DNA from 4 places in the Paenibacillus sp. FSL R7-0340 genome. Region 2 is predicted to be linked to each of the others. Evidence: riboswitches for the same ligand, from Rfam matches in the RefSeq annotation. Region 2 holds a riboswitch; each other region holds the start of a gene.
The links. A riboswitch is a leader RNA that binds a small molecule or an ion and turns the genes downstream of it on or off. The one in region 2 is predicted to bind cyclic di-AMP.

Region 1 (7,950 bases), on a different contig from region 2:
CTGCCGAGATCATCCAGCATGAAACGACGCTTGAGCGCGTAATCCATACGGTTGACGTGATCGGCGAGGATTTTCCAGCCGCGTTTGGCTTCGTCGTCAATCAGCATCTCGCAGGCGGTGGCGCCGCCGTACATACGTCCTTCGGGCGTACGATCCACGGCTACCCATACGAGCCATACCTGCCGTCCATTCGGTACATCCTCTTTATTCGTAGAGAACTTGATACCACGTTCTACTTTACTTTTGGCATGCATGGCACCGATATCAATTTTCGCTTCTCCTCGGTCAATGATGACCGGGGACATGCTGTTCAGGTCGATTGAGCCTGCGCCGAAACCCTTATGTTTACTCTTGCCACTGACAATGTTCAGTGCAATCTGTTTTTTGCCGTCCGGCTGATTTTCACTCATGCGTCACTAGACCTCCATTTTCCGTCTTCACACTCATTCTACACTATAAATATTTTAACTAATAATCTCCTGAAAGCAAACATATACATGCTGTAGATGCTTGTCAACGGGAGGTATCCATTGTATGACCCCAGCACGCACTAAAATCGTTTTATTGTCTACACTAGCCCTCGGTCTCCTCGCAGGGACGTTATGGTTTGCCTGGCAGCCCCAATCGCAATCAGACCCGCAGTCCATAGGCCAACCACTATACGGCTCCCTGTCTGAGTCTGCGCTTGTCCCAAATATGGGCATGCCTCTAGGGGCAAACATCCTGCCTGACCTGCCCAAGAACCCTCCACAGCCCGCTACAGAAATCCTCAGCAAACGGGTGGTAGAGTACCACATTGATGTGTCTCTGGAAAAAGGACAGGTTTTGCGAGGCACTGAGACACTGACCTGGAGGCATCCGGGCAAGAAAACCGTGAATGATCTGTATCTTCATCTATACCCGAATGCCTTCTCTTCCATGGAAACCACCTTTATGAAGGAATCCGGTGGAAAGCTGCGCGGAGACACCATGCCCAAAGACGGCTTTGGCTCCATGACGCTGACTGAACTAAAAACAGAAGACGGTTTATCTCTCATGCACCGCATCCAATATGTGCAGCCAGATGACGGTAACGCAGGCGACCGTTCGCTCATGAAGGTGCGTCTACCCAAGCCGGTACGAGGTGGCGAAGAAATCACATTATATATGAAGTTTGAGGTAAAACTGCCCGCCATCTTCGCTCGTATGGGTGCGACAGATGATTTTGTAATGGCAGGACAGTGGTTCCCGAAGCTCAGCGTCTACGAGACTGCAGGGCAACGTGGACGCGCCGAAGAGGGCTGGAACCTCCACCAGTATCATGGTAACTCCGAGTTTTATGCCGATTTTGGAATTTACAGCGTACGGATTCGGGTGCCTGAAACTCATATCGTAGCAGCGACCGGATTTCCCACCCGTGGTGCCGTCCGACAGAACGGCCAAAAAATATATCAATTTTATGCCGATGATGTACACGATTTTGCCTGGTCCGCTTCACCCAACTTTGTAACCGTAGAAGAACCCTTTTCTTCTGCTGAAGTCCCTGGTGTCAAAATCAAGCTCTACCTTGACCCGTCGCACAAGGAGCTCAAAGGGCGCTATATGAGCGCAGCGAAGGCCGCTCTTTCGTACTACAGCAAATGGTACGGGCCTTATCCATATTCCACCCTATCCATCGTGGTTCCACCCAAATCAGGCAATGGAGCCGGCGGTATGGAGTATCCGACACTCATCACAGCCGCTGCTGCGGGTAATCTAAATCCTGGCTATAGTCTGGAACGAACATTAGTTCATGAGATTGGACATCAATATTTCTACGGAATGGTAGCCAATAACGAATTTGAGGAGCCGTGGCTGGATGAAGGCTTCACCTCCTATGCAGAGGAGCGGCTTATGGAGCAAGAATATGGGCTTACCCCCAACTTGCCATTACAATCGGGACAGATAGCCTCCCCACAGCCGCTAAACCGCGAGTCATGGAAGTACGGCTCGGCTGCTGAGTACGCGCAAAACGCCTACTCTCGAGGCAAGCTGGTACTACGGGGCATTGAACGTCAGGTGGGTATGAAAAAAATGGATCGGATTATGCGGACCTACGTCCAGACGTACCGATTCAAGCATCCATCCTCCCAGGATTTTCAACGTATCGTGGAGAGAGCCACCGGACGCTCATGGAGCCACTATTTTGAACAGTATGTATATGACGGCCAGATGGCGGACTTTTCGGTGGATCATATCACGAACCAAAAGCTGGAGAATGGATATGAAGCAGTCGTGACGGTCAGCAAAAAAGGGGCGGATTATCCCAAGATCCCTGTCCAATTTACCTTCAAGGATGGTACCACGATATTCAAGGCTTGGGACGGCGCGGGCAAAAGCACAACTTTTCGGATCAAAAGTACTTCTCCCGTTTCCTATGTAACCCTTGATCCTCTATATACCATTGCACTGGAGAACAAGCACATTAACAATAGCCTAAAAGCCGAATTGGACGAAAAGCAACAAACCCGTTGGAATGTAAGTGTAACCAAGCTGTTAGAAACACTGCTTGGAAGTCTGTCATGGTGAGGTGTCTATAGATGCGGACTGTTATAAAAGAGGGCTGGGCGCTGGTGCGCATACGATTCTATATCGTTATCATTTTATTTCTGTATCGACTACTGTGGGGGGTGTTTCTCTATCGGCTGGTGCAGTCTGCCGTTATCCCGCTACTGCTCCGTTATCCTGATCAGGGTCAAAACGAGCTGGGACAGACCTTGTTTTGGATGGAGAGCCAGATTGCTCTGATGGACAGCCGGGAAGTACATGTGTATTTGTGGATACTACTAGGGGCGACTGTACTACGCATACTGATCACTCCCTTCATTAGAGCCGGAATATATCAAAGCCTGCATACCGATGCGACTGAACCGCAAAGCCTGTCCTTTTTCAAGGGTATGAAACGCCATGGCATGTCGTCGCTGTTGTATTACATCATCGAGTTGGGACTGCTGCTGCTTCCCGCCATTTGGGTAGTACCGAGACTCTACCCTATTGTAGCAGGAGCACTTCAATCTTCCTCTTATCTGCTGCATTTGTTGCCCTATGTCATGGGATGGATGGCATACGGATGGTTCATTCGGCAGTGCATCCTGTATATGCAACTGGGGACTGTCGGTGGTCACGCCATACTATCGTCCCTGCTCGCCTTCTTTCGCCAGCTCCTTCCAGCTGTCGGTATATCTCTTTTGCTTGGTGCTTGTGTGCTGCTGGTCTTCGGTCTATTTGGCACCGTGGCGATGATTTGGACTGGCATGCTGGCGCTCATTCTCCAGCAATCGTATCATTTTGTTACTAGTCTGGTCAGGCTGTGGCATATCAGTTCGCAGTACAGACTATGGCATACCGATATCTCCAGTAGAAGTTAAGCCCTGCCTTTATGTTTTTTACTTCATTTCCGTCTGTCGAAAAATCTTGATTCATATCCGCGCAAACGACACATAACTGAATACTGTTAACAACATCTGTTCCTTGGACATTAGGAGCAGATTTTTTTTGTAACTTTTTGCAATGAAACATTTGCCAAAGCCAGCCGTCTTTGTTACAATAATCGCAGTGAACTGATAGTAACAACTTTGTAATCTTTATTGTAACCTTTATCTCAAAAATAACGTTATTGTGAATACTGCTCTCCAAGGTGCACATCTTAAGTTAAGCCTAATTCCTGGCACCTAGGAAGCGGGGGAACCAGTTTGGGTGAATTGATCTCGCAACAGAGTGGTCATAGGGGAACCTTCTACCGAATCCTTAAGCTAACCTCGCAGGCATTGGAAGGGGTATATTTTTTTTGAAGAAGAAGCTAACGATCGCAGCTATGGGTCTTGCCATTGCCTTTACATCTTTTACATTCGGTGGCGGCAGTGCATATGCAGACTCTAAGATGGACCAGGTCATTCAAGATGCCAAAGGAACGAGCTACAGAAGCGGAGGCACTACACTCGAGGGATTCGATTGCTCCGGCTTCACAATGTATGTATTCAACAAACTGGGAATTAAACTTCCGCATCAATCCGGATCACAATTCAAAATGGGATCTTCTGTATCCCGCGATGAAATGAGACCTGGAGACCTGGTGTTCTTCAACACCACAGGAAGAGGCATTTCCCATGTAGGTATCTTCGTAGGTGAAGGGAAATTTGCCCACTCCTCGACTTCACGTGGTGTAGTAGTTAGCTCACTGAACGAAAATTATTACGCTAACCGCTATGTCGGTGCAAAAAGAATTATGAGCACAGACGCTTACCATTCTGTAGCTTCAGAAATTCCTGATGACGACAACGTAGAATAACTAACGCACAGCAAGCTAACCCTAGCCGCAATTTGATTCTGGCCGGAATCGAATTGCGGTTTTTTATGTCCACAACATCAGCAATTATTATCATTACTGACGAACTGAAGCCTCAAAAGGTTTCAATTTTAGCGAACATCGTCGGTTTTACCGTCAGCGCTGGGGGAGCATATGAGCAGTAATTCCTTCTTATTGAATGTATACCCGACTTGAGTATGAAATAAACACGCTTGCCATTCCCCTGCAACTTGTCTACAATCTGTTGTTAATGATTGAAGTACCTGTAAAAGGAGGATGGAACACATGCCGGCCTCAATATCCAACTATCGGATCGTACCGATGGACGAGCATCAAGCGGCTGCAATCTGTGAGTGGCGCTATGATCCACCTTATAATATATACGGTTGGCTCCCCTGGGAACAAATGAAGGCGCTTGAAGTCGAATTTGGAAGTCCCACGCTTCGCCAAGAGCAATATGTTGCCGTACTGGATGAAGAGAATAAGCTGACGGGATTTGCTCAATATTTTCCTATGATCGGTGTGACCCGGCTAGGTCTTGGAATGCATCCCGAAAGATGCGGACATGGCAAAGGCGCTGATTTTGTCCGTGCCATTGCAGAGGAAGCCCAACGACGCAACCCGAAGAATGAAATTGATCTAGAGGTACTCACTTGGAATCGGCGCGCTATCCGGGCTTACAAGGCGGCTGGATTTGAGCTTACAGATACCTATGAACGCCAGACTCCCGATGGCAAAAAACCGTTTTTTTGTATGGTATATCGTCCCGAGCACCAAACCCAGGTTCTATGATAAAAGCGCCTTCGGCATACAACCGCGATGTTGTATAGCGAAGGCGCTTTTATCATCATACGACAGATCATTACAAGCTCAATGACTGCTGCGCATTTTTTCAAAAGCTTCATTATATTGTTGGGCTTCCTTAATATCCACGGCCATAATACCGCCGTCGTCCCAAGAGGTCAAACGCAGAGTCACGGTCTTGTAATCAATCGTAATAAATGGATGATGATTGAATGCTTCAGATATAGCGGCAACTTCATCCACGAATGCAATCCCTTTCATAAAACTGGAAAAATTATATTTCCGAACGATCCAACGTCCTTCCTCCAGTTCCCAGCCCTCCAGTTTCTCCAGATGTGCTTCAATCTCTTCTTGTGTAAAAGGCATGTTACGAACTCCTCCCCGTTTATACGGAAGCCTTTCGACCGCTTAAATACGGCCAAAACTACGATATATTGGTGTACATATTACCACGGCCCCGTTGATAAATCCATAAGACGGACCTCAAATCAAAGGGACTGACGTCAGCTCCTCGTCTCCAATGAGTACATAGATACGATGCTGCTCCGGCTCATAGATCACAACGCCACTGCCTACAGTGATTATGGGCTCTGTACCCAGTGCATAAAATAAGTCTTCTGCCAAAGCTTCATTGACTTCCTGGCGTCCCGCCGGGTCCAGCCTGTCCCAATCTTCTGCTTCCATCTCGAAAAATTCGTAGCTGTCTGGGATGCGTCCCACAGCCTCTGTCAAATCGTTCAAAATTTGTTCATACTCACGCCCATGCTTTACTCCCATGCCATTTCCTCCAATGGTTCCGCCATTCAATACATAATCACCTTATTATACCGGAAATTCGCACTTAACAAAAAAGAGAGTTTTGTCGATAAATACTATAATCCGTCTTGTAATGACGCGCTTGGGGCAAGGACGACCCCGGCGGCATGAAAGGATTCAAAATCTATTCTCATGGATGAGGTGTATCATGCAAATTTCAACCATTATCGGACTTGTGCTCGGGATTATGTCACTGGTCGTCGGGATGATCTTAAAAGGCGCTCCGGTCGTCAATCTGGTCAATAATCCCGCTGCTTACATGATTATTTTCGTCGGAACGGCAGCGAGTATATTTATGGCCTTCCCGATGGCAGAAATCAAACGGATTCCGAAGCTGTTCAAGGTTATTTTCACCGAACAAAAACTGTTAGACCGCAAAGAGCTCATCGGTACGTTTACCGAGTGGGCATCCATTACCCGTCGTGAAGGTCTGCTCGCCTTGGAATCTAAGGTAGAGGAAATCGACGATCCCTTTATGCGTGGCGGCATGCGAATGATTATTGACGGAAATGATCAGGAATTCGTACGGGACGTTCTGATGGAGGATATCAATGCTACCGAGGACCGACATCGCTCTGGCGCGCTGATCTTCTCTCAAGCTGGTATGTACGCTCCAACGCTCGGGGTACTCGGTGCGGTTGTAGGTCTGATCGCCGCTCTGGCCGACCTTAGTGACATGGAAAAGCTCTCTCATGCCATTGCAGCAGCCTTCATTGCGACGTTGCTCGGTATTTTTACAGGTTATGTCCTGTGGCATCCGATGTCCAACAAGCTCAAACGGTTATCCAAAAAAGAAGTGGAGCTTAAATTAATGATGGTCGAAGGTCTGCTTTCCATTCAATCGGGGATATCGACGATTGCCATCAGTCAGAAACTGACGATCTTCCTGACTCCGACCGAACGGGCTACGTTGACCCAGAAGGATGGCGATTCCAGTGAGTAAAAAGAGACATGAACCGCATGAAGAGCATGCTGACGAAAGCTGGCTGTTGCCATATTCCGACTTAATGACCCTTCTGTTGGCTCTTTTCATTGTCTTATTCGGTATGAGCTCGCTCGACGCCAAAAAATTTGAAACTATGGCTCAATCCCTGAGTGCAGCTTTTAGTGGCGGCACTGGCGTGCTGGATCACTCGGCCGCGAATCCGTCGTCACAATCCATGGATATGGGCAAAAATAAAGAACAAGTATCACAACCCTTAAAATCGAAGGCTACTTCTACCTCTGAACTGCAAAAACAGTTGGCCCAGCGGGAAGAAGAAGATTTAAAAAAACTTAAAAAACAAATGGATCAATACATTCAAAATAACGGCCTGACCCCGTTGCTGAATACCAAGCTGAACCAATCACAGCTGATGATCACCATTAGTGATAATGCCTTGTTTTCATCCGGGCAGGCCGAAGTAAAGCCGGAAGCAAGAAAGCTGGCCAAGTCTATTTCTAGTATGCTTCAGCAGTTCCCTGGCTATGATGTTATCGTATCGGGTCACACGGATAATGTACCGATCTCCAACAGCCAGTTCCCGTCCAACTTTGATTTGAGCGCCAAGCGCTCTCTGAATTTCTTGCGTATCTTGTTGCTCAATCCAGATCTCGATCCAACCAAGTTTGTATCCATCGGTTATGGCGAGTATCGTCCATTGGCAAGCAATCAAGATGGTCAAGGACGCTCCAAAAACCGTCGTGTTGAAATATCTGTTCTCCGCAAATATCAGAACGGGACACAAGTCATCAGTCCTACCTCAAGCTCGAGTGAAGGTTGATTATGCATATGTTATATGAACAAAGGCACCGCCGCATTTTTATGCAGCTGGTGCCTCTTTGTTTATGCTTCCTGTACTTCTGGCCCTGTCAGGTACACGATCATACGCTGTAGGCTATACGAAACTCCTCTGGCATTAGCTAAGCGTATAATCGAGCATCTGGCCAAGCTCCTGCTTCTCAGCCTCTGTCAGATCACGCCAGGCACCTTTCTGAAGGGACCCCAACCGAATATTCATGATTCG
Region 2 (7,950 bases):
GCACTCCACAGTGCACCTACAGCCGATGTTACCGGACAGACAGATGAGAAAGCGATACAAACGGAGACAGAGCATTCTGCTGACTCACTGCTGGTGGCTGAAGAACGAGTAGCTTATGCAGTAGCAACGAATCAAGGTCAAGTTGGTGACCAAGATGCAGAGATAAAGGAAACAGAAACCCAACTATCCGGTGGACTGGAGGACCCAGCTACGGCAGCTCTCGCTCTGGCTGAATGGTTGGATGTTAAGGTACTTGTACCGCAGCGTGGACTGAAAAAGCAAATGACAGGCATGGCGACGGAAAATGCACGTGTTGCTTTGGATGAGAAGTTTAAGCTGATCGAGCGGGATGAGGAACGGACATCCAAAGCTGCAAGCAATCTCGGACGTGCCATTGGGCTGGATAGCTTGCACCGGGTGGAGGCGTTTGATAACTCCAACATCCAGGGTTCCGATCCAGTCTCCGCCATGATCGTGTTTATTGATGGCAAGCCTGCCAAGAAGGAGTATCGAAAATATAAGATCCGTTCTGTGCAGGGACCCGATGATTATGAAACGATGCGTGAGGTTATTCGGCGTAGATATGAACGTGTGCTTAAGGAAAATCTGGAACGTCCCGACTTGATCGTTGTGGATGGTGGACGTGGACAAATTAAGGCGGCGACCGATGTACTGCAAAATGAGCTGGGTTTGTTCATTCCTGTGTGTGGCCTGGTGAAGGATGCCAAACATAGAACTTCCCAACTATTAGTGGGAGAGTCCTCTGAGGCCGTGACACTTGCACGCAATAGCGAAGAATTTTATCTGCTGCAACGGATTCAGGACGAGGTTCACCGTTTTGCCATCACGTTCCACCGCGAGCAACGCGGCAAATCTATGGTAACTTCCCGGCTGGACTCTATTCCAGGCATCGGCGAGAAACGGCGTAAGTTACTGCTCAAGCATTTTGGATCACTCAAAAAAATAAGAGAGGCCAGCGTTGAAGAATTCCGGCCTCTCTCTATTGGGGATAAGCTTGCGCGTCAGATTATAGCTGCCCTTCGGGAGGAGGAGTCGTAGAATACGGCTCCTCTTTTTTAATAGGTTCAAACATAATTCGATTTGGCTTTTTAGGACTAAACCAATAAATGATGTAACCCACAATGGCTGGAAGTAAGATCCAGAATAGACCAGCGCTCACATTCACAGTGTCTCCCAGACTCATTACACTAAGCCCCATTAGAATGCTGTCAAAAATAACATGGCTGAACATGGCGGCAATAAAACCGTAACGCAGGAACACAAAACTGAACAGCAAGCCAAGAAAAGTCAGCTCAATAGGTCTGGAAATCACCGGATAGATCGGATAAAGTGTATGTCCCAGTGCCCAAATCAGCGTGGTGATCAGACAAGCAACAAAAGTGTTTTTCACTATTTTTTTGACCATCGGAATACCAAACAGACGGTAGACAGTCTCTTCTCCAATACCTGCCATCCAGGCCATAATCGGCAGTAACCATGGATAAGCCATATTGTAAGGGGATTGCGTGGCATCTGTTGTGGAGAATGTATTAAATGTGCGCTCCAGTATAAAGAATAAGATGGATTGTACCCCGAGTAAAATAAAGGCCCACAAGTAGCCAACATACATACTGCGAAGCACATACAGCCCGTAGCCCGGCTCTTTCGCACGCGGCCATGCATTCAGTCCAACCTGACGCATAAGTCCGTCACCGCCGACCAAGGAGAAGTAGAGCGCTACTGCCATGAAGAAGGTAACACCAATCTGGAACACCATAAGAAATATAAGCATGCCCTTACCGCCTGCTTCTGCTTGCAATAAAGGCAGCATGTTCATTGTCCCAGCTATACTTGCAATAAAGTATATAACGGACAGAACAATGCCGCGTACAAATGAAGTATGTCGTCGGGTGAGTGACGCATACACAATGGCAAGAACACCCAGCACAAAGCTAAATAGGGCATAACCCGCATAGGTCATCCAATTCGCCCAAAATGTTTGCTTTTCGATATAATCGGTATAGGACGACGGGGCCGAAAAGCTTTGAGAGAAGGAGCGAACATCACCGTCTTCGAAAGTAAAAGCCAGTGTAAGTACCGAGGCGCCGATTTTTTTATCGTCTACGGTATACTTTAATCCACCTTCTTTTTCAGTGGTGGCGAGCTTCAAGTCCGACGGCTTAAAACCAAAGCGCTTAACCCATACTGCGGCCGCCTGCTCCTTGGCTTCAAGCGTCATGCCGTCCTCAGCTACACGTATAAGCCTGTTACGTGCTTCTTCATCCGTAGAAATATCAGCCTGTGTGTAATTGGTACTGGAGGTGATCCGTTTAAAGCTAACGACCTTCCCAGTGGATAAATCCACATGAATTTGCAGTTTGCTTTTCGCTGAGGATTCAGGCAGATCAACCCGAAAGGTTTCGTAAGGGTAATTTTTCTTCCATGTACGGTCGTACTGTTGAAGCAGTTTTTCTCTAGATAAATAACCGTACAAATCTGTTTCGGCCTGATAGGTCACGACAGGCTCCTCTGGCTGTGATTCAGTATAGCCCAACTCGGAGCGGGCAAAGTCCAATGCGTGTATGACCGCTTCTTGTTTGCTGATGACCTTTGCGTTCATTACTGATTCTGGACTCGGATTGCTAAGCGAGGGAATAAGCAATTGAAAGATAAAAAAGCAAATCAGGCCAATCCCGCCCAGCAAGCCTAATTTTTTGAAGTTGGCCGTGAGCACGACCGGTTTCCCGATAGGATTCATGAGTTTCCTCCTTAATCTGTAAATAAGAACATCCATTAAAGATATCATACTGCACAGGTTCCCGCCAACAGACCAGCGATATTCATGAAAATAGAGTGAAAGCACTTTAAAGTTCCAATAAAATAAGATAAGCTGCGATTAAACGATGCCCATTCGCAAAATAAAGCCAATTTCACGTTTTTTCGGCGAAATCGGTTTTGTGATCTGGATATAGAAGGATTATAATCTTGAGGCAATGCCTATAAAATACATAGGTAATGATATACAGTTGAGCCAAATTTCTATGAGAAAACGGGGGAACCATGTTACTGGGGTGAATTTTACAGCCGATCCTGCTGGATTGGATGTGTAAATAGGGCATACTGTGCTGCCCGAATCCGTCAGCTAACCTCGTAGGCTATGAGCAGGAACCAAGTCAGGCACTCGGTTTTCCGGTGTCTATTTTTGTGTGTATAAAAGTGTGTGGATTGGTTAGACCGCTGCGGGTGCAGATTATTCTTCCGATTGCTGTTATCCCCGGATTTTTTGATTGTATAACCCCTTTAATGGTTAAAATCCGGAGATAAAGGCAAACGCTTCGCTTCTTCAGAACAATTCTGCCCCCTTCGCTGCTGCCCGCCAATAGCACAGGGGGCAGAGTAGTGCTTGACATGCATTCTTCCTGTATTCAGGGAATGCTAATTATAGTTACTAAAGGTTTGGAAAAATCAAAAAAATTAGGGGCAACGACGATCGGAAGATCAAATGGAACGCGTAGCGGGCTTACACCGTATTAAATCACTGTTTTTATAGTTTTAAGGATTAGGAGAGAAGTGATGAATAGATGAATCCCAATGCAAGCTGGCTCCGGCTTTCTCCACCGCAGATATTCGTTGCGGGTTTTGCCATTATCATTCTAATAGGTAGTTTATTGTTAATGCTGCCGATCTCCAATACAACAGGAAAGCCACTTGCGTTTATAGACGCTTTGTTTACTGCCGCTTCCGCGACCTGTGTTACAGGGCTTGTCGTAAAGGATACGGGGACCTTTTTTACAATCTTTGGTCAAGTTGTTATCGCTGCGCTCATTCAGATCGGCGGCCTGGGCTTTATGACTATGGCTACCTTGATCGCGCTGGTGTTCAAACGTCGGATTTCCTTACGGGAGCGCCTCATTTTACAGGAAGCGATGAATCAGACCTCTGTCGAAGGAATTGTCGGATTGATTCGTAAGGTGCTGCTGTACTCGCTGGTCATTGAGGGCGTATGTGCTGCAATATTTGCGATTCGCTGGTCGTTTGATATGCCTGTAGGCAGGGCGATTTATTTTGGGATTTGGCATGCCATCTCCATGTTTAACAATGCTGGTTTTGACTTATTCGGGCACTTTCGCAGCCTGACAGATTATGTATATGATCCGATTGTTAATTTTACAGCTATGTTCCTGATTATTTCAGGCGGAATTGGTTTTGTAGTGATGTCGGACCTGGCAGAATATCGCAAGCGCAAGAGACTTTCCTTGCATACTAAGGTGGTACTCAGCATGACGGGCGCTATGATTGTAGTCGGCACGCTCGTGATTTTTGTATTTGAGTTTACGAATCCAAAGACTCTTGGCTCGCTTGATTGGGGGGGGAAACTGCTGGGATCTTTATTCCAGTCCGTAACCCCTCGTACCGCAGGTGCCAATACACTGGACATTGCAGGCTTGCGGCAGGCTACGCAGTTTTTTATCATCATACTCATGTTTATCGGGGCTTCTCCTGGCTCTACTGGAGGCGGGATTAAGACCACAACATTCGCGCTGCTCATTGGAGCCGTGATTTCGATGCTACGGGGGCGTGAAGATATTGTACTGTTCAAGTACCGACTTGCGCAGGGACGAATTTACAAGGCTTTGACCATTACACTGCTGGGGTTGCTGTTCGTGATCGGGGTGACCATGATTTTGTCGGCAACCGAAGATCATCATTTTCTGATGATCTTGTTTGAGACGGTGTCTGCGTTTGGTACGGTGGGGCTGTCGATGGGGCTTACACCTGATTTGACAGTCATAGGTAAGCTGGTGATTACCCTGACGATGTTTGCAGGTAGACTGGGGCCACTCACGCTAGCTTATGCACTGGGGCCGAAAAAGGGTAAAGAATTATATCGTCATCCGGAAGGCAAAATGATTATAGGATGAATCATTTCATGATAAGTAGTATACATTTCGTTGATTTAATTATTTCAGGATTTTTGCAAAATCCTCATTTATGAAATTGATTCAGATAAGGGAGTTTTCGAGTAGATATGAAAACGCAGCAGTTTGTAGTTATTGGCTTGGGGCGGTTTGGCTCAAGCCTGGCTTTGCAATTGGTGGATATGGGGTGCGAGGTGCTAGGCATCGACCGGAATGAGGATGTTGTGGACAGTATGAGTGAGATGTTGACACATACTGTCGTGGCGGACGCTACTGATGAAGACTCATTGCGATCACTGGGCATCCGTAATTTCGATTGCGGCATTGTTGCTATTGGTGATGACATTCAGGTAAGCATCCTGACCGCCATTTTGCTGAAGGAGCTGGGTGTGAAAAAAGTCGTAGCCAAAGCCATATCTGTGCTGCACGGGCGTGCGCTAGAGAAGCTCGGTGTGGACCGGATCATTTATCCAGAACGGGATATGGGTATCCGGGTGGCTCATCAGCTAGTCACGCCTAATTTGCTCGATTATTTGGAGTTGTCCAAAGAATACAGTATTGTGGAACTCAATGTACCTGCATGTCTGAATGGCAAAACGCTAGCAGAGCTAAATGCCCGTACTCGCTTTGGTTGTAGTGTCGTGGCGCTTCATACGGCGAACGGTATCCTGATCGCACCGACGGCTATGGATCGGCTAAAAGCAGACGATATTATGGTCATCATCGGCTCGAATGACAATATCGGTCGCTTTGAGGATGAGGTTGTTAATGTCAATGAAGAGGGCTAAACCCTCTACACCATACGATAGCCTGCAAACGACGCACGTGTCTCGCTAATCCAGCGTCGTGCTGTCGGACCGAGATCGGTCGTCTCCGAGTAAATGAGGGAGGTCGTTCGGCGTGTCTCCTTCAAATCGGGCAAGTATAATGCAGTGAGTCCATTATCCCGTAATAGTTCGCTGCGCAAATAGGATTTGGGTAGCAAGGCGGAAGCCTTACAGGTTGGAAGCAGGCGTACAATTGCCTCGAAGGAGTCGATTTCCATGCGGATATCCGGCATGATGCCGCTGCGCTGGAATAAGTCATCCGTCAGACTGCGATACCAGGTTCCTTTGGAGAAAATAATCATCGGCAATCCTTGCAGGTCTTTCATCGAGGCCGTTCCTGTCTTGACGGTTAATTCATGTCCAATGGGAACAACAAGCTCCAAATGATCATCAAATAGCGGAATGCAACGCAGTCCAGCTTCATGAATGGCAGACCCGACAATACCGGCGTCTGCTTTTTTATCACGTACAAAGGCGACGATTTCATGGGTTTTACCGGTGAGCAGCTTCAGCTCGGTTTGAGGATGCTTGCTCATGAAAGCTTCGACGAGGGTAGGCAGCGTCGTTTGGAGTGTCGTGAGGCTTGCGCCGAGTGTAAGCATACTCTGGGCTTCATTTTTGTGCTGGGACAGCTTTTGTAAAAAGCGAAGCTGTCGTTGCCGTTGCTCTAGTGCGAATGTATAAACAAATCGGCCAGTGGACGTAATTTCGAGCCGTTTGCCCCGACGATCAAAGAGATTCACACCCAGCTCTTCCTCCAGCTTGGCAATTTTGCGAGACAGGGCAGGTTGGGACAGATTCAGCAGTTTGGAGGCTTTATTCAGGCTGGACTGCTCGACAATGACGGCAAAAGCGTTCAAATCCTCAAACAAATCATCCACTTCCTCTCTATATGCAAAAAAGACATAATAATTAATACGTATATTGCAATTCCATTATAAGCCGAAAAGGAGTAACATGAAAGCGACACAAGATGTTCACACTTTTGTTTTTCCTAATAAGGGACACCTTGTTGGACATTTCCTGTCGGAAACTGTCATTTTATATGTTATATTACTATTGAAAACGCTATTATTGGGAGAAGGGAGCATGACCTAGATGAGAGGATTTTATTCCAGAAAGCTGCATTCGCTTCTTGGCGTCATTCCGTTGGCTCTATTTTTTGTTGAGCATTTGGTGACGAACTTCACAGCGGTGGAGGGCGGCAAGGAAGGATTTAATCGCAGCGTGGCCTTCCTGAATGGTTTGCCGCTGGTTATTGTGCTAGAAACGTTATTCATCTACTTGCCATTACTGTTCCACGGGATTTATGGCTTGTATATCGCTTATCAGGCTGACCCGAATGTCAAAAGGTTCGGCTATTCACGTAACTGGCGCTTTCTGTTCCAGCGTATTTCTGGCGTCATTACATTTGTATTTATTATCTGGCACGTATACGACACACGCTTTCAGGTAGCTCTGGGTAAAGTAACTCATGAGGAGCTAGGCGGCGTTATGCATGGCATCGTGACGAACCCGGTTTATTTCATTTTGTATTTAATCAGTGTCGTTTCGGCATCCTTTCACTTTGCTAACGGACTGTGGGCATTTATGGTCAGTTGGGGGATTACTGTGGGACCACGTGCGCAAAAAGTATCTTCTTATATCTGTATGACCCTGTTCGTGGTGGTGTCTATCGGCTTCATCGCTTCCCTGCTTGCATTCCGCAGCGCGGAATTTCAGGAAACGGCAACTGCCTTGGTGCAATGCAGCGCTTTTAAACAGCTACTGTAAATGAGTCATATCCATTATACATCGTGTTGAGATTCTATTTTTAAACGTAAAAGGGGATTTGGTTAAAATCCTGAAAAAAAGGAGTGAGCAGAAATGGCAGCATCCAACATTATTGTCGTGGGCGGCGGTCTGGCAGGTCTAATGGCTACGATCAAGGCGGCAGAGGCGGGAGTTCACGTTCATTTATTTTCTTTGGTTCCGGTCAAAAGGTCCCACTCCGTTTGTGCTCAAGGCGGCATCAATGGTGCGGTAAATACAAAGGGTGAGGGAGACTCACCCTGGATTCACTTTGATGATTCGGTCTATGGCGGGGACTTTCTGGCCAACCAGCCTCCGGTAAAAGCGATGTGCGAAGCGGCTCCAGGGATCATTCATCTCATGGACCGCATGGGCGTCATGTTTAACCGGACACCGGAAGGACTGCTGGACTT
Region 3 (7,950 bases), 1.6 Mb from region 2:
GGGCTGAGGCGTAATCAGGAATAATATTGGCTGCTTGCCCACCCTGGTTAATGATCCCATGGATACGCACTGTACTTTTTACTTGTTGACGGAACGCATTGATGCCATTGAACGTTTGAATCACAGCGTCCAGCGCGTTAATGCCTTCGTGCGGGCTGGCAGCCGCGTGAGCAGATTGACCAAAAAATTCGAATTGTACAGCATCAATCGCCAGTGATTTGCCTGATTTTTCGTAACGGTCATAAGGATGCGTCATAAGTGCGATGTCGCAATCATCAAACAATCCGGCAGCGGCCATAGGGACCTTTGCACCGCGTGTTTCTTCGGCAGGTGTGCCATATACCCGTACTTCTCCACCAGTTTCGTCGATGATCGACTTGAGGCCGACGGCAGCACCAGTACTCATCATACATATCAAATGGTGCCCACAGGCGTGTCCTAGACCTTTCAGAGCGTCATATTCTGCCAGAAAAGCGACAACCGGCCCGGGTTTTGCAGCTTTGTAAGTTGCAATAAAGGCTGTTTCTATGCCCAATACAGGTGCCTGGACCTCAAATCCGTGAAAAACCAGTTCTTCTTTTAAACGGGCAGCGGCCAGAAATTCCTCGTTTCCAAGTTCAGGATTTGCGCCAATAAATAACGAAATGTCCTTAAACCGTGGGGCATGCTGCTCGATGGTCTGTTGAATGGTCTGTTTAAAATCCATGCTGAAAACTCCTTTATATAAGCTGTAATGTAGGTACTGCGTTAGGTATGCTGAAATTGTACTATAACATTCATTGCATAATCATGCATATTCATTTATAATGACACAATCTTATTTATTATAAAGAATTTAAGGAGAGAAAAAAAGATTGAAAAAGGCATATCGTTTTACCGCCCTGGTTTTGACGGCGGTTATCTTGCTGTTGACTGGTCTTCCCATGCTCAATGCATACGGAACGGAAGCAAAGCCACAGAAAAAACTTGTAGTGGGCATGAGTGCCGACTTTCCGCCGTATGAGTTTCATAAAGTCATTAACGGTAAGGATACCATTGTTGGGTTCGATGTGGATATCGCCAAGGAAATCGCCAAAGATTTGGATGCGGAGATGGTCCCTGAAGACATGAGTTTTGACTCTTTGCTGCCTGCTCTGCAAAGTGGTCGTGTAGACTTGGTACTGTCCGGTATGACACCAACGGATGAACGCAGAAAGAGTATTGATTTTTCGGATGTATACTATCGCTCCAAGCAAGTCATCATGGTACGCCCAGAGGATAAAGACAAATATCCGACGATGGATGCTTTGAAAGGCGAGAAGATCGGAGCACAAAAGGGAAGTATTCAGGAAGAGATTGCTCAAAAAGTGCCCAATGCCTCTGTAACTTCACTGGATAAAATATCTGACCTGGTACTCCAGCTGCGGACCCAGCGTGTGAACGCTGTCGTGATCGAAGATACGGTTGCTAAAGGATACACGTTAGACGGTACCGTAACCCTTGCCAAGGCTGTGCCTGAGGATGCGGGAGCAGAAACAGCTGTAGGTATCCGTAAAGGGAATGCAGAATTGCTTGCTTCTGTAAATAAAACGTTGGCTCGCCTGAAAGCAGACGGGTCGATTGAGAAGTTTTCCACGGAAGCGAGTGCACTTTCTGCGGATCGTCAGGTTTCTTCTAATAACATTGTAGATATTTTTTGGAAATACCGCAGTTTATACGCTACGGGTATCGGCTACACCTTGTTGCTGTCTGCGCTCGGAGTACTGTTCGGATTCATCATTGGTCTGATCATATCCTTGCTACGTATGAGTGGAGTACGCATCATTGAGTGGTTAGGTACCACTTATGTAGAGATACTGCGTGGCACACCTATGCTGGTGCAACTCATGATTATTCACTACGGGGTTGCTTTGACGCTGGGTGTCAATTTTACTCCACTCCAGTCTGGTATAATCACATTGTCTCTGAATAGCTCGGCATATCTGGCTGAAATTTTCCGTGCAGGTATCCAGGCAGTAGACCGTGGACAGATGGAGGCTGCCCGTTCATTGGGTATGGGACGAGGCAAAGCTATGCGTCATGTCATTTTGCCGCAAGCATTTAAATCTATTTTGCCTGCTATCGGTAATGAGTTTATTACGATCATTAAAGAATCATCCATTATTTCGACCATTGGGATGGTGGATATTATGTATCAGGCCCAGGTCATTAAGAACATTACCTACGAAGGGTTAAGTCCGTTCGTAATCGCAGCCGCTATTTATTTTGTAATGACATTCAGCTTGTCTAAGCTGCTGGGTTTATGGGAAAGGAAGTTGAGAGCCAGTGATCACCGTTAAACAACTGCGTAAATCGTTCGGCAAGAATGAGATTTTAAAAGGCATTGATATAGATATCGCCAAAGGTGAAGTCGTCGTCATCATCGGTCCCAGCGGTTCGGGGAAGAGTACGTTTTTGCGTTGCATGAATCTGCTAGAACAGCCTACGAACGGGGAGATTTTGTTTGAGGGCGAGCCGATTACAGCTCGTGGTCATAATATTAATGTAACCCGGGAGAAGATGGGGATGGTGTTCCAGCATTTTAATCTGTTCCCGCATAAAACAGTGTTGCAGAACCTGACGCTAGCACCAACGCAGGTTAGAAGACAGTCAGGGAAGGAAGCGGAAAAAATTGCGCTAGAACTCCTGCGTACCGTAGGGCTTGAGGATAAGAAGAATACCTATCCGAACCAGCTATCCGGTGGTCAGAAGCAACGTATTGCGATTGCGCGTGCTTTGGCCATGCAGCCGCACGTAATGCTGTTCGATGAGCCGACTTCTGCATTGGACCCTGAAATGGTTGGAGAGGTTCTGGATGTAATGAAGAAGCTCGCCGAAGGCGGCATGACCATGGTAATCGTGACGCATGAAATGGGCTTTGCCCGCGAGGTAGGCGATCGAATCATCTTTATGGATAACGGTCAAATTGTGGAACAAGGTACACCAGAGCAGGTATTTGGTACTCCAAGCCATGATCGCACCCGTGATTTTCTTGCCAAAGTATTGTAAGAAAGTGCTGATATGAGCTATAAAAAAGCCCTCCGTTTGACGGAGGGCTTTTTCTTTTTTTGTCACCATTTCACCATATTTTCGTAACAAATATCGATTTCTTGGTGACAAAATTGTAACGAGTATAGTATGATGTTCAAGGTTCCCAACATTTTCATGCGGATAAGGTTACAAAATTGTGATATTATGCAGTAAGCCAAAACTTACCGGGACAGCATGCGGTTATGACAAACGCTGAATGCTGGGCCCAAACTATGGGAAGTGCGGGGGACGTAACAACGGCAGTCTTTCCGAAACGTCATAAGACGATATGGAATATGCCTAGGGGTGAATTGCACAAGCATAGGGCTTCTCCTGAGTCCGAATCCGACAGCTAACTTCGCAGGCATAACAGAGGAGGTACATATCTTTGAAACATCTAAAACATATTGGAAAAACCATGAAATTTGCGGTGCTTGCCGCAGCCATTGCAGGGCTGGCACAGACAGCTGGAGTAGCGGATGCTGCTTCGCTTCATACTGCCAAAGATGGCGATACCTTCTTTTTGCTTGCTCAACGTTATGGAGTATCAGTGGACGAGCTGACGAAGGCGAACCCAAACATTGCCTCTAACAATATATATGCAGGTCTGCAAATTAAGGTACCTGGTGAAAAAAGTGTGAATGCAGCTTCGGATTCGAAGCCTCAGCTTCTTACGGAGAAAGCACCAGCGAATGAGGGGCCAACGATTGAAGCGTGGGGCAAAACATTTAACTATAGCAAAATAGTTGACGTTAAGGCTACTGCGTATTCTGCCGCAGCCGATGAGAATGGTAAATGGGGAGCTGTGGACTACTACGGCAATCCGCTTAAACTAGGTACAATTGCGGTAGACCCGAACGTCATTCCGATGGGCACGAAAGTGCTGGTTACAGGCTATTCCCACCCAGGTTTGCCGGATCATTCTTTTGTAGCTGTCGCTCGTGATCAGGGCAGCGCCATTACAGGAAAACGGATTGATATCTTTATTCCTGGCAACAAATCATTTGTGAACGACTTTGGATTTCAAAATGTGAAGCTGTACGTTATTGATAAATAGCATTATACGTGTATATGGTTTAATTAAACATAATATATATTATGTAAACTTAATGCCTGTATCCTACCGCATATAACTAGGTCAGACTCTTATCAGGTCCTATCCATAAAAAAGGCTGTCTTGACGAGCAGAAAACTTCTGCTGGTAAGACAGCCTTTTTACGTTGCTTTAGCTTGTAGCTCAATCATAAACATATGGTTATTTCTGTTCCGATGTGTGGAGTAGCCGGGGGACTGTCACAAATTTGTAGCCCTTAGCTTTTAGAGAGTGAATTAGACCCGGCAGAGCTTGGACAGTGCCTTGCAAGTTGGAACTTTGACCTCCACCTGCGTGCATTAAAATAATAGAGCCAGGCCCAGTAGCTGGGATCACATTGCGCTGAATTTGTGTTTTACTTAGTCCCTTCCAGTCGAGAGAGTCTACATTCCAATTGACAATCATGTAGCCATGACGACGTGCCCACTGGATTTGAGGCTCCGTGATTTCACCGTAGGGTGGACGAATCAACTTGGGGCGAAAACCTGCGCTGGCTTGTAAAATACGTTCTGTTTTTGTAATCTGGTTGCGAAAGCGTTCTGGTGTGGCCTTCCTAAAATCCGGATGAGTATAGGAATGGTTTCCTATAGCATGGCCTTCACGGATAATACGGCGTATGATCCCCGGATGCTTTTCCGCACGGTGACCGACGATGAAAAATGTAGCTTTGATGCCATTGGCGTGTAATACGTCCAAAACCTGCGGCGTATACCTAGAATCGGGCACATCATCAAAGGTTAGGGCAATTTGGCGGGTGTGTGGGCCGCACATTTTAAAAATGTCCGCATGTTTTTTTCGCAGCATTGCTAATGTAGGAGTTGCTCGATCTGTGCTCTGTTGTACAGAAGAAGCAACAGTTGCTTCCTTGGGATGGGGCGTTCCGATGTTGGGAGGCGCATCCGCGTGAACGGGTAAACTTGAAAATGCTAGTAACAGTGCCAAGCCTGGCAACACTCCCCTGTACGGCATATGTATCCCCCCTTTCCGTGCAGTGATACCTAGTGGTGCTCTCGACTATTATGTACCTGTCCTATTAAAAATATGCTGGTTACCAAGTTCGGCTCATAAACGACTGGAAAGAAGTCCACGATGAAACGATTATCAATGAAGATGATGGAGCTAAACGTACATATTCTCTTAAACATGACCGAAAACAGGAGCATTTTCGCAAGTTTTAGCCTTACAACGAATTCGGTATACCGTGACAGCTGGTGTATAATGGGGATGCAATTCATAATTATACAGACATGGAATTGAAGGAAGGATGGATAAAAGTGACCGACTTGTTTACTCCTTATCAATTAAAGGGGCTTTCTTTAAAAAATCGGATTGTCATGCCCCCGATGTGCCAATACAGCGTGGAGGCCAAGGACGGAAATCCAACGGATTGGCATCATGTCCATTATGTGAGCCGGGCAGTAGGAGGCACTGGACTTATTATTGTGGAAATGACAGCGGTCCATCCAGATGGACGTATTACAGATCGTGATTTGGGTATTTGGAGTGACGAACATATTCCTGCATATCGTAAGATTGTAGAGGAAGTTCACAAGTATGGTGCCAAAATTGGCATTCAACTAGGCCACGCTGGACGCAAGGCTGAAGATGCTGAGCAACCTGTGGGTCCTTCCTCGATTCCTTTTAGCGAACGCTTTAAAGAGCCGCACGCCTTAAAGACAGCTGAAGTCAGGGAACTGGTTCAGGCATACAAAGAAGGCGCGCGCCGCGCGGTGGAAGCAGGTTTTGACACGGTCGAGATACATGGCGCTCACGGCTATCTGATCCATCAATTTCATTCGCCTTTAACAAATGCCAGAGAAGATGAATATGGGCAGGATTTGTCACTGTTCGGTGTTGAGGTCATACATGCTGTTAAAGAGGTTCTTCCTGCTGATATGCCTGTGCTTATGCGGATATCTGCCAAAGAATACGTCGAGGATGGATATAATGTGGAATACATAACAGGCGTAGGGGAACGATATCGTGATGCGGGTGTGGACATTTTCCATATCTCTTCTGGTGGTGAGGGTCCGATTGGTTCTGGCGGAGGCCCGTCTGCGCGTGCCGGCTATCAGGTGGATTTGGCTCATACCATCCGTGAAAAGCTGAATGTACCTGTAATTGCTGTTGGCTTACTGGATGATTATGAGGACGCCCGTCGGGTTGTTCAGCAGAAAGAAGCTGATCTGGTAGCAATAGGCCGTGCCATGCTGCGTGATCCCTATTGGGCGTTGCATGCATCGCGGGAGCTAAAAGTACAGGCCGACATCCCAGAGCCTTATTTGCGCGGCTTTTAGATATTTTTGAAACCCTCTTTGCAAAGCTTGCGTAAACATGTGTACAGAGCTTAAAATTTAAGCATTCAACTCTAGGAGGAACTTCACATGTCTATTTTCAAACGATTAAGAGATCTTACGATGTCCAACATTAACGCCATTATTGACAAGGCAGAAGACCCAATTAAAATGACGGATCAATACATTCGTGATATGCAAGAGGACCTGGAAGATGCAGAGAAAGCGGTAGCCGCTCAAATTGCTATTGAAAAGAGATTCAAACAGCAATACGAAGAACAGGCTGCTTTGGTAAAGAAACGCGAAGAACAGGCACATACCGCTGCAAAAGCACAAAATGTAGATCTGGCTCGTCGCGCGCTGGAAGAAAAGAAATCTGCTGAACAAAAAATGAATGAGTTCAAAGCTGGTTACGAACAGAACAAAGCTGCAGCCGATAACCTGCGTGGCAAGCTGGATGAAATGCGCAGACAGCTGACAGAAATGAAAAACAAGCGCGAGACACTGGTTGCCCGTTATAATGCAGCTAAAGCGCAAACTGAAATTAACAAAGCTATGAACGGTTTTAGCTCTGATACGGCAACTGCCGGATTGAAGCGTATGGAAGAAAAAATGCTGCAAGCAGAAGCACGTGCCGAAGCGAGCAACGAAATGTCTTCTAAGGAAAAATCGTTGGATGAGGAGTTCAAGGAGCTGGATAAGAAAAGCGCCGTGGATGATGAGCTTGCCGCTTTGTTGAAGCAATACGAAAATAAATAAGAACATTTTAGCAGTGCCGCCAAGAGTGATTGCTCAGGAAGCGAAGGAGAAACGTTTTCTCCTTCGCTTTTCCCTGCCTGGAGGCGTAAAACATTATATGAAGGTCAAGAAGATGTGGAGGATGGTATGAAATGCATTTTTTAGAAACGATGAAAGCAATGCTTGTATGGACTGGTGCGGGGGCTATTTTGATCTTCGCATTAATGTATGTCGACTCTTTATTTACGAAGTATAAGGATTTTGCCGAAGTGAAGGCTGGAAATATGGCCGTAACGGTACGAATGATTATGAAGTTAGTTGCACAAGGTTATATCTTGTCAGGCTCTATCGCTACAGCTAATAATTTGCTCGAAGCGCTTGTGTATTCTGTGATTGCCTTTGTCATCCTGCTTGTTTTGGAAGTTATTGTACGTCTGCTGTTGCGGTACTGGGCTCAGTTTGATCTGGATAAAGGGACACAGGAAGGTAAAATTGGTTTCGGTCTGTTTTCAGGAGCGCTGCATCTGGTTGGCGCCTTGATCATTACAGCATGCTTCTAGGCTAAGAAAGGCAGGAATATAACCATGAGTGTGTGGAAACGAATTTCAAATCTATTTGCTAAGCCGGAGCCGCCGAAAGCAGAGAAAAGCATGCTTCACTTAAATCCAGGTGATATCTGTGAAGTGTCGCTTGTCACCTATGAAGTGGTAGGTCGTGTACATAATCGTGCCCGGAATGCCGTTGTTTTGACGCTTCAGGATGGTAATCAAGTCAGTT
Region 4 (7,950 bases), 3.4 Mb from region 2:
CTTCCTCGCATCTCTTGTCTCTCCGGTTGTCCTTCCGACACTGTCCCGGTCCCTGTACGTTTGTTATGACCTTGCCCGCCAGATTCGGCTTTTTCGTGCGCAGCAAATCTGCGTCCAGACATCATCCGATAAAAACCACTCATGTCGTTCACCCTTTCTGCGCTAAATCCACAAATGCACCAACAAATCAATGGCCTTAATGCCAACAAACGGTACGACCATACCGCCCAGACCGTAAATCAGCAAATTCCGTCCCAGCAGGCGATCCGAGCTCATCGGCTTATACTTCACGCCCTTCATGGCCAGCGGAATCAGAAGCGGAATAATAACCGCGTTAAAGATCAGCGCCGACAAAATAGCGGACAGCGGGGAGCCAAGCCCCATGACGTTCAAAGCGCCCATTTGTGGAATGGCCAGCATGAACATCGCCGGGATGATGGCAAAATATTTGGCAACATCGTTTGCAATGCTGAACGTTGTCAATGCTCCGCGCGTCATAAGCAGCTGCTTGCCGATCGCGACCACCTCAATAATTTTGGACGGATCGGAATCTAAGTCCACCATATTAGCCGCTTCTTTGGCCGCGACTGTGCCGCTATTCATGGCAAGACCGACATCCGCTTGCGCCAGCGCAGGTGCATCATTGGTGCCGTCTCCGGTCATAGCAACCAGCTTACCCTGTTCCTGCTCACGTCGGATAACCGCTATTTTGTCCTCCGGCTTGCTCTCAGCTACAAAGTCGTCCACACCCGCTTCTCGTGCAATTGTAGCTGCTGTCAGTGGATTATCTCCGGTACACATGATCGTACGGATACCCATTTCCCGGAGCTGATCAAACCGTTCCTTCATGCCTGGCTTCACTGTATCCTTCAGATAAATAATGCCGTATATCTGATCATCCAGCGCGACTGCCAGCGGTGTACCTCCTTCAGAGGCTACCTGATTCGCTATTTCCTCCAGATCAGCTGGAACACTGCCGTTTTGCGAGACGATCCATTGCCGAACAGAATCCACCGCGCCTTTGCGTACCTTTCGTCCATCGGCCAGATCCAGACCACTCATCCGGGTCTCCGCCTTGAATTCGATAAAGGTTCCACCTGCTGCCAAGGATGCATCCAGCGTATGCTCCTGTTTGCGCATCAACTCGAGAACCGAGCGACCCTCTGGCGTCTCATCCTTCATAGAGCTAATCGCTGCCCACTTCACTAACTTTGCCTTCTCCACGCCCTCTACAGGCACGAATTCACTCGCCATTCGGTTCCCGAAGGTGATTGTACCTGTTTTATCCAAAATCATCGTGTTGATATCCCCAGAAGCTTCTACCGCCTTGCCTGACATGGCCAGCACGTTAAACTGGGTGACCCGGTCCATACCGGCAATCCCGATGGCTGACAGCAGTCCTCCAATCGTGGTTGGAATCAGACAGACTAGCAACGAAATCAGCACAGGAACAGGCAAATCAATGTTAAAATGACGGGCAATCGGCGCTAGCGTAACCACTACAATTAGAAAAATAATCGTTAAGCTAATCAGCAAAGTGTTCAGTGCAATCTCATTCGGCGTTTTTTGCCGCTGTGCGCCTTCCACGAGCGAAATCATTTTATCAATAAATGTCTCGCCCGGCTCTGTCGTAATCCGCACCTTAATCCGGTCACTGACCACTCGCGTCCCGCCGGTTACCGAGCAAAAATCACCACCCGATTCCTTGATGACCGGAGCCGATTCGCCCGTAATTGCAGATTCATCCACCGAAGCCAGACCTTCAATGACCTCACCATCGCTTGGGATCATTTCGCCCTGGGAGACAATAACCACGTCCCCCTTACGCAATTCGGTTGAGCTAACCACCTGAATGTCATTTCCGATGAGCTTGTTAGCTTGCGTATCCTGCTTGGATTTTTTTAAAGAGGCAGCTTGTGCCTTACCCCGCCCCTCCGCGAGCGCTTCGGCAAAATTAGCAAAAAGCAACGTAAACAACAGAATAACAAACACGGCCAGGTTAAAGCCCATTTCCTTGCCAGTTCCAAAATAACCGGGAAGCAGTAACATTAGCAGCACGACCAATGTACCGATCTCCACGACGAACATGACAGGATTCTTCATCATAATCATCGGATTTAATTTTATAAAGCTATCCTTGATCGCATGCTTCAAGATGCTTCTGTCCAGCATGTGTTTGCGTTGTTCCTTCATGATCAAACACCCCGTTCATCCATTCTCATTTTCTTCTTCACATGGTCAAAAATTCAGCAACAGGTCCCAATACGATAACGGGTAAAAAGGTCAACGCACCAATCAGCAGCACGACCCCGATCAGAATGGCTCCAAATAACTTGTTGTCCGTACGCAGTGTCCCCGTCGTCACCGGAGTCGGTGCTTTGGCATTCAATGAAGCCGCCACAGCCAACAATGCAATCATAGATACATATCGTCCGAAGAACATAACCAGCCCCGTTGTCATGTTCCAGAATACGTTGTTATCCGAAAGACCTTCAAATCCCGAACCGTTATTTGCAGCAGATGACGCATATTCATAGAGCACCTGAGTCAACCCGTGATAGCCAGGGTTAGTGACCGCGTCGTATCCCCAATGACTCATAAACGCAAGCGCAGTTGGGGCGAGAATGAGGAACGGATGTACCAAAATGGCAATCGCGATCAGCTTCATTTCCTTGCCTTCAATTTTCCTTCCCATAAATTCCGGAGTTCTCCCGACCATCAGTCCGCATATAAACACACCCAGAATCGCATACATCAGCATATTCATCAGCCCGACACCCTTGCCGCCAAAAATGACGTTTAGCATCATTTCTCCCAAAGCAGCCATGCCACCCAGTGGGGTTAGTGTATCATGCATATTATTGACCGAACCTGTCGTTGCCGCTGTTGTGACCGCAGTGAATAAAGCCGATTGTCCAATGCCGAAACGAACCTCTTTCCCTTCCATGCTTCCTTGAGAAGCATCCACACCCAGTGTCTGGATTAACGGGTTACCTGTCTTTTCAGACACGTACGTAATAGATAGAAAAATAAGAAACAATACCATCATGGAGCTAAAAATAATCCAGCCCTGCTTACGATTACGGGCAAACAATCCAAAGGTATACGGCAACGAAGCTGGCATTACCCACATTGCCAAAATTTCCAGCACGTTCGTCCAAGGACTTGGATTTTCAAAAGGATGTGCAGAGTTAGCTCCCGCATAACCGCCCCCGTTTGTCCCCAAATGCTTGATGGACTCCAGAGAAGCAATGGGTCCCATAGAAATCTGCTGCTGTGTTCCGCTCAGCGTCGTAAGATCCGCCGTAGGCTGTAGCGTCTGTGGTACCTTCAATCCAACCAGCACCAGCGTAAGCACAAAGGCCAGCGGCAGGAAAATCCTTATAATGGCTTTAATAAAATCTTGAAAGAAATTGCCCATCCCTTCACCGCGCCGCGTCAATCCTCTCATAAAAGCCGCAGCAACCGCAAAACCGGAAGCAGCCGAAGTGAACATCATCATCGTGACGAACGCCATCTGTGTCAGATACGTAAGCCCGCTTTCTCCGCTATAATGTTGGAGATTCGTATTCGTCATAAAGCTGATTACCGTATTAAAAGCTAGTGATGCTTCCATATTACTGTTTCCAGCCGGATTACCAGGAAGCATTCCCTGTAAACGCAACAGCAAGTAGCTGATCGCCACAAGCACGACATTCGTTGCAATGAAACTCATAACATACGTAGTCCAACGCATGCTCTCCAGCTTCTTCAATCCTACAATCTTATAAATCAGCTTTTCTGTTCCGCCAAAAATCCGATCCGTCCGATTGGGTTCATTCGAGAATACATGATACATATAGGTGCCCACTGGCTTTACCAAGAGCAGCAATATGACGATCACAATTCCAATTTGAAGCAGCTCCATCCTTTATTCCTCCTTCAAAATGCTCCTGCGTTTGGAACAACAGACCTGCTTCCAGAGCACCAATTGTGTGCACACGTTTGCGAAAACCCGCTACCTATGATGCTTAATATTCAGATCTGTTGTTCCCGCCCGCTCTATCCCCTATAGCTGACTAGAACTTTTCAGGGTTCAGGAGTGCGTAGATTAAATACATAAACACAATAGCCGTAAGCCCAAGTATAACGATCATCCTCTTCGTCCTCCTTTAGAGGTCTGCGCATCACACCAGCGTACAAACAGCAGTATCACTCCATAACTCACAGCCATGACGAGCAGCATGTATATATCCATCATGTTTATACCCTCCGTATCGGTCCTCAGATCGCCATTCTTATTTGATCATAAAATCATAAAACAACTATGTTATAAGTGCTTATCCGTTCAGCAGAAAACCCACCTCTCCGTTCAATGTGTAGATCACATGATCCGCTCCCAATCCCCGATAAATTCCTTGTGGATTACAGCCGTGCGTAATAACATAGATCGATTCCGATGTTAGCGGCCGACATATTTGCAGGAAACGGCACGTCAGATTCAAGCTGTTCTCGAACAAATACACACTACCAATTTCTTTTTTTGGAAAATTCCATTTTCCCGCTTGCATGGTATTGATGCGGACAATGTGCTCCACACCCATTTTTTTGAGCTGTCGTTCCTCCTGGGCGCTATTCGTGAGAACTGCAAACGCCAATTTTTTGAAAATAAGCAATTTCACAAAACTTCTGCCCGCTTCATTCGGTGCAGTGACAATAATTAACCGACCTTCCATCAGTAGCTCCTCTCCCGGTATAAAAAGACAACAAAAAGAAGCCGAAGGAAAAAGGCTTTCCTCCGGCTTCTTACATATCCATGATAAAATAAACCATGGCTGCACACGGCGGTTTGTTGCCTCTCCCTGTACGCTTACGAGGTTAGCTGTCGGATTCGGACGTGAGAGTCGCCCTATTTCTGGCACTTGACCTGAAAATTCACCCCATGAGACACACGGCTTCCGAAGCCGTACAATCTCGATTGGTTCCCCCGCTTTTGCAACTGCAAAATTCAGCGCTATAGACATTTCGTTGTTGCTTCATTCAAGTTAATTTGAAATTACGTCTTGAATCATACACCCGCGCATGGAAGACTGTAAAGCTCAACTGCGGGGTTATAAATCGGCCTTTAGAGCCTAGGATATTAATAATAGCGCTTACAATGCAACTATGCTTCTCACAGCTCCTTCAATCTCTGTTTTTCATCCCTTTTCGAAAATGACAAGCATGTCAATATTGGCGTAGGGTAGAGCGTTTTTGGCCTTTTTTTGTAAAAAGAGAAGAAAATACGCTATATGTACCAGCTAAACACCGATTGAACCCGCTTTTATAAGAAGAAACACCTTAATTCGCTCCATTTGCGGTGCGATTTACTGTTTTGAACAAAATACGATTTTACAGCGGCTAAAGGCTTGATACAGCTTTTCCAGACTTGCAACCTTGCTTTTAATTGCTTACAATTTAATTGCTGAATATTGAATAAGGAGAGATACTATGACCGTTTATGAATATGATGCGCACACCCTGCAAGGGAAACAAATTCCGTTATCCATATATGAAGGGAACGTTCTGCTTATCGTGAACACTGCCAGCAAATGTGGGTTAACCCCCCAATACAAAGCGCTACAAGAGCTATATGATCAGTACCATGAACAGGGGCTCGAAATTTTGGGATTTCCCAGCAACCAGTTTGCCAAACAAGAGCCAGGTTCCAGCGAGGAGATTTCCGAGTTTTGCCAGATCAATTATGGTGTTACCTTTCCGATGTTCGCCAAGACAGATGTCAATGGCGATCAAGCGCACCCCTTATTTCGTTACCTGACCCAAACTGCTCCGGGGGGTATTAGGGTCTAAAGCGATCAAATGGAATTTCACTAAATTCTTAATTACACGAGAAGGTAACGTATTTAAGCGCTATGCACCGCAAACCACTCCAGATAAGCTGGCGGGAGATATAGAGAAGCTTTTGCAGCAAAACTGACATCCTTCTTTATCACAGTTAATAAACGACCGGTTGTCTACCGTTGTTCTGTGGCAAAAGGGTATAACGAAAAATGCTTAACAAAAAAAGCATCCCTTCACGTAAACCGTGTCAGGATGCTTTTTTAACTGAGTCTTGCATATAATGCGGTCGAGAGGACTCGAACCTCCACGGGCGTACGCCCACTACCCCCTCAAGATAGCGTGTCTGCCATTCCACCACGACCGCAAATCATAATGTAATGAGGCAACAGATTTATTATACTCTCTCATCAACTATTTGTAAACAAAAATATAATAATTATTTTATATGTTATTTTAACTAACATGTATGAGCGATAAGAATATTTTATTTGACACAAAAGCTATTTAAATGTAAATATATATTACATATATTTCGAATATTTTTCGTTATCCCCAAGTAAAAAGTAAAATAACATAACATAACATAACATAAGGATTCACTTCGAGGAGGCGAACCACCTTGCATAAAGGCAACCGCTTGCTGAACTATGCATTATTGTTGGACCCTTCCCTACCTGTTGGTGGCTTCACCCGTTTTAACGGACTGGAGAAACTATCGCGTAACGGACATTTGAACAGTCTACAAGACCTGGAACATTACATGCTGGATGATTTGTATCCTCAATTTACAACCGTTGACGGCATGGCTATCAAAAGTCTGTATGTCGCCATCCAGCAGAATGACAGTTGGCGGATCGCCCTCATTGATAAGATGCTGCATACCCAACGTCCCTCCTGGCAGCATGTGAAGGAGTTTCGTCTATCCGGTCAGCGTCTGCTCAAGCTCGCTAAGGCTCTTTATCCTTGGCTTGAATTTGACCAGTTGGAATCTATACTCATTCAATACAATGCGATTGGCACACTCGCTACCGTTCACACCTGGATTAACTTCCTCCTCGGAAACGATGTAGAACAGACCGTTCACGGCTATCTTAGCGCAGCGGTGTCCTTCTGTGTGGAAGATGCCTTCAAACTACTCAATCCTCCTTATGAGGAAAAGAACCCTCTTATGGAGCGTATGACAAGCGAGCTCCTCTCTGCCTGGAAGAAGCTTAACCAACCTGAGCCAACTGCATCTCAGCGTCGCTTTCTTCACAGACATTGGTCCAGCTCCTACATCACTCTACCTCTTTATATGAGCCATAATAACCAATTGGATGAACCTAGACTGTTTTCCTCCTCAGGTCTATTCAAACGCCTTCCAGCATCCCCCTGATGCGTCGTTTCGCCAATGTGGTCACAACACCAAAAACACTCTGTCCCTTTCCTCAGGTGGCAGAGTGTTTTTTATCCACATATAATCGCAATTCACAGCATTAGCAGACTCTAGACGGATTATCAGAACCACCTAGCACTTAATTAAGTAATTAATTCAACAAAATGACGCATTTACGATTGTAAAAACACGTATAAAAGTGTATCATAGTGTTAGATGGTTAATTCTAACATGTTTACTGATGATTATTATAACACACCAATTATTCCGCAAGAATCCGTAAGGGGCGATTTCTCTTGAATAACAAAATGCCTGTCACCTCCTTCGGGTGGGCCATCAAACAACGGCTTGTCGAACTTCGACTGGATCAGAAAACATTTTGTGAGACACACAATATTCCGCCTTCACGCTTGTCCAATCTGATTCACGGCACCCGCAAAGCACAAAGGTACAGAAAACAAGTTGCTGCAATTCTGAACATCGACGATAACGATTATAAGGAGGCACCGCACTCTAAACCTAACAAGCTTTCCAGTTACATATAGGTCATTCCATATCACCAAGAAACCAAATAGACCCGTAAAGCGAACCCCACTAGTTCGTTTACGGGTCTTCAACCCAGACGATCTTTAGCCAAAAAATTATTCCGGCTTTGTTTTATCCTTCTCACTTTTTTGCTTACGGTATTTTGCAAATTCAACATATTCTAAAATAAAATTCTGTTCTTCCGTCTCAAGATCTTCTGCCTGGCAATT

Region 1: another riboswitch for cyclic di-AMP. It lies ahead of MKX59_RS27310 (C40 family peptidase); the one in region 2 lies ahead of MKX59_RS06060 (TrkH family potassium uptake protein).
Region 3: another riboswitch for cyclic di-AMP. It lies ahead of MKX59_RS13435 (3D domain-containing protein); the one in region 2 lies ahead of MKX59_RS06060 (TrkH family potassium uptake protein).
Region 4: another riboswitch for cyclic di-AMP. It lies ahead of MKX59_RS21190 (hypothetical protein); the one in region 2 lies ahead of MKX59_RS06060 (TrkH family potassium uptake protein).

Annotation. Positions count from the first base shown of each region.
Region 1 is NZ_JBBOBY010000003.1:284,679-292,628, forward strand. It holds gene MKX59_RS27295 (YwhD family protein) at 1-410, opposite strand, end outside; gene MKX59_RS27300 (M1 family metallopeptidase) at 535-2,547, shown strand; gene MKX59_RS27305 (hypothetical protein) at 2,559-3,386, shown strand; cyclic di-AMP (ydaO/yuaA leader) riboswitch at 3,663-3,800, shown strand; gene MKX59_RS27310 (C40 family peptidase) at 3,806-4,306, shown strand; gene MKX59_RS27315 (GNAT family N-acetyltransferase) at 4,610-5,116, shown strand; gene MKX59_RS27320 (4a-hydroxytetrahydrobiopterin dehydratase) at 5,195-5,494, opposite strand; gene MKX59_RS27325 (hypothetical protein) at 5,612-5,905, opposite strand; gene motA (flagellar motor stator protein MotA) at 6,093-6,887, shown strand; gene motB (flagellar motor protein MotB) at 6,880-7,707, shown strand; gene rluF (23S rRNA pseudouridine(2604) synthase RluF) at 7,843-7,950, opposite strand, start outside.
Region 2 is NZ_JBBOBY010000001.1:1,354,294-1,362,243, forward strand. It holds gene uvrC (excinuclease ABC subunit UvrC) at 1-1,059, shown strand, start outside; gene MKX59_RS06055 (CPBP family intramembrane glutamic endopeptidase) at 1,028-2,758, opposite strand; cyclic di-AMP (ydaO/yuaA leader) riboswitch at 3,020-3,172, shown strand; gene MKX59_RS06060 (TrkH family potassium uptake protein) at 3,582-4,922, shown strand; gene MKX59_RS06065 (potassium channel family protein) at 5,030-5,707, shown strand; gene MKX59_RS06070 (LysR family transcriptional regulator) at 5,713-6,618, opposite strand; gene MKX59_RS06075 (succinate dehydrogenase cytochrome b558 subunit) at 6,845-7,519, shown strand; gene sdhA (succinate dehydrogenase flavoprotein subunit) at 7,613-7,950, shown strand, end outside.
Region 3 is NZ_JBBOBY010000001.1:2,969,634-2,977,583, forward strand. It holds gene MKX59_RS13420 (M20 family metallopeptidase) at 1-706, opposite strand, end outside; gene MKX59_RS13425 (ABC transporter substrate-binding protein/permease) at 855-2,318, shown strand; gene MKX59_RS13430 (amino acid ABC transporter ATP-binding protein) at 2,305-3,027, shown strand; cyclic di-AMP (ydaO/yuaA leader) riboswitch at 3,262-3,430, shown strand; gene MKX59_RS13435 (3D domain-containing protein) at 3,437-4,105, shown strand; gene MKX59_RS13440 (polysaccharide deacetylase family protein) at 4,304-5,110, opposite strand; gene MKX59_RS13445 (NADH:flavin oxidoreductase/NADH oxidase) at 5,416-6,438, shown strand; gene MKX59_RS13450 (PspA/IM30 family protein) at 6,526-7,194, shown strand; gene MKX59_RS13455 (DUF350 domain-containing protein) at 7,326-7,733, shown strand; gene MKX59_RS13460 (DUF4178 domain-containing protein) at 7,758-7,950, shown strand, end outside.
Region 4 is NZ_JBBOBY010000001.1:4,737,389-4,745,338, forward strand. It holds gene kdpC (potassium-transporting ATPase subunit KdpC) at 1-143, opposite strand, end outside; gene kdpB (potassium-transporting ATPase subunit KdpB) at 163-2,193, opposite strand; gene kdpA (potassium-transporting ATPase subunit KdpA) at 2,231-3,907, opposite strand; gene MKX59_RS27630 (potassium-transporting ATPase subunit F) at 4,059-4,136, opposite strand; gene MKX59_RS21190 (hypothetical protein) at 4,320-4,715, opposite strand; cyclic di-AMP (ydaO/yuaA leader) riboswitch at 4,831-5,003, opposite strand; partial or broken gene MKX59_RS21195 (glutathione peroxidase) at 5,470-5,956, shown strand; tRNA gene MKX59_RS21200 (tRNA-Leu) at 6,102-6,184, opposite strand; gene MKX59_RS21205 (urease accessory protein UreF) at 6,458-7,195, shown strand; gene MKX59_RS21210 (hypothetical protein) at 7,492-7,740, shown strand; gene MKX59_RS21215 (helix-turn-helix domain-containing protein) at 7,837-7,950, opposite strand, start outside.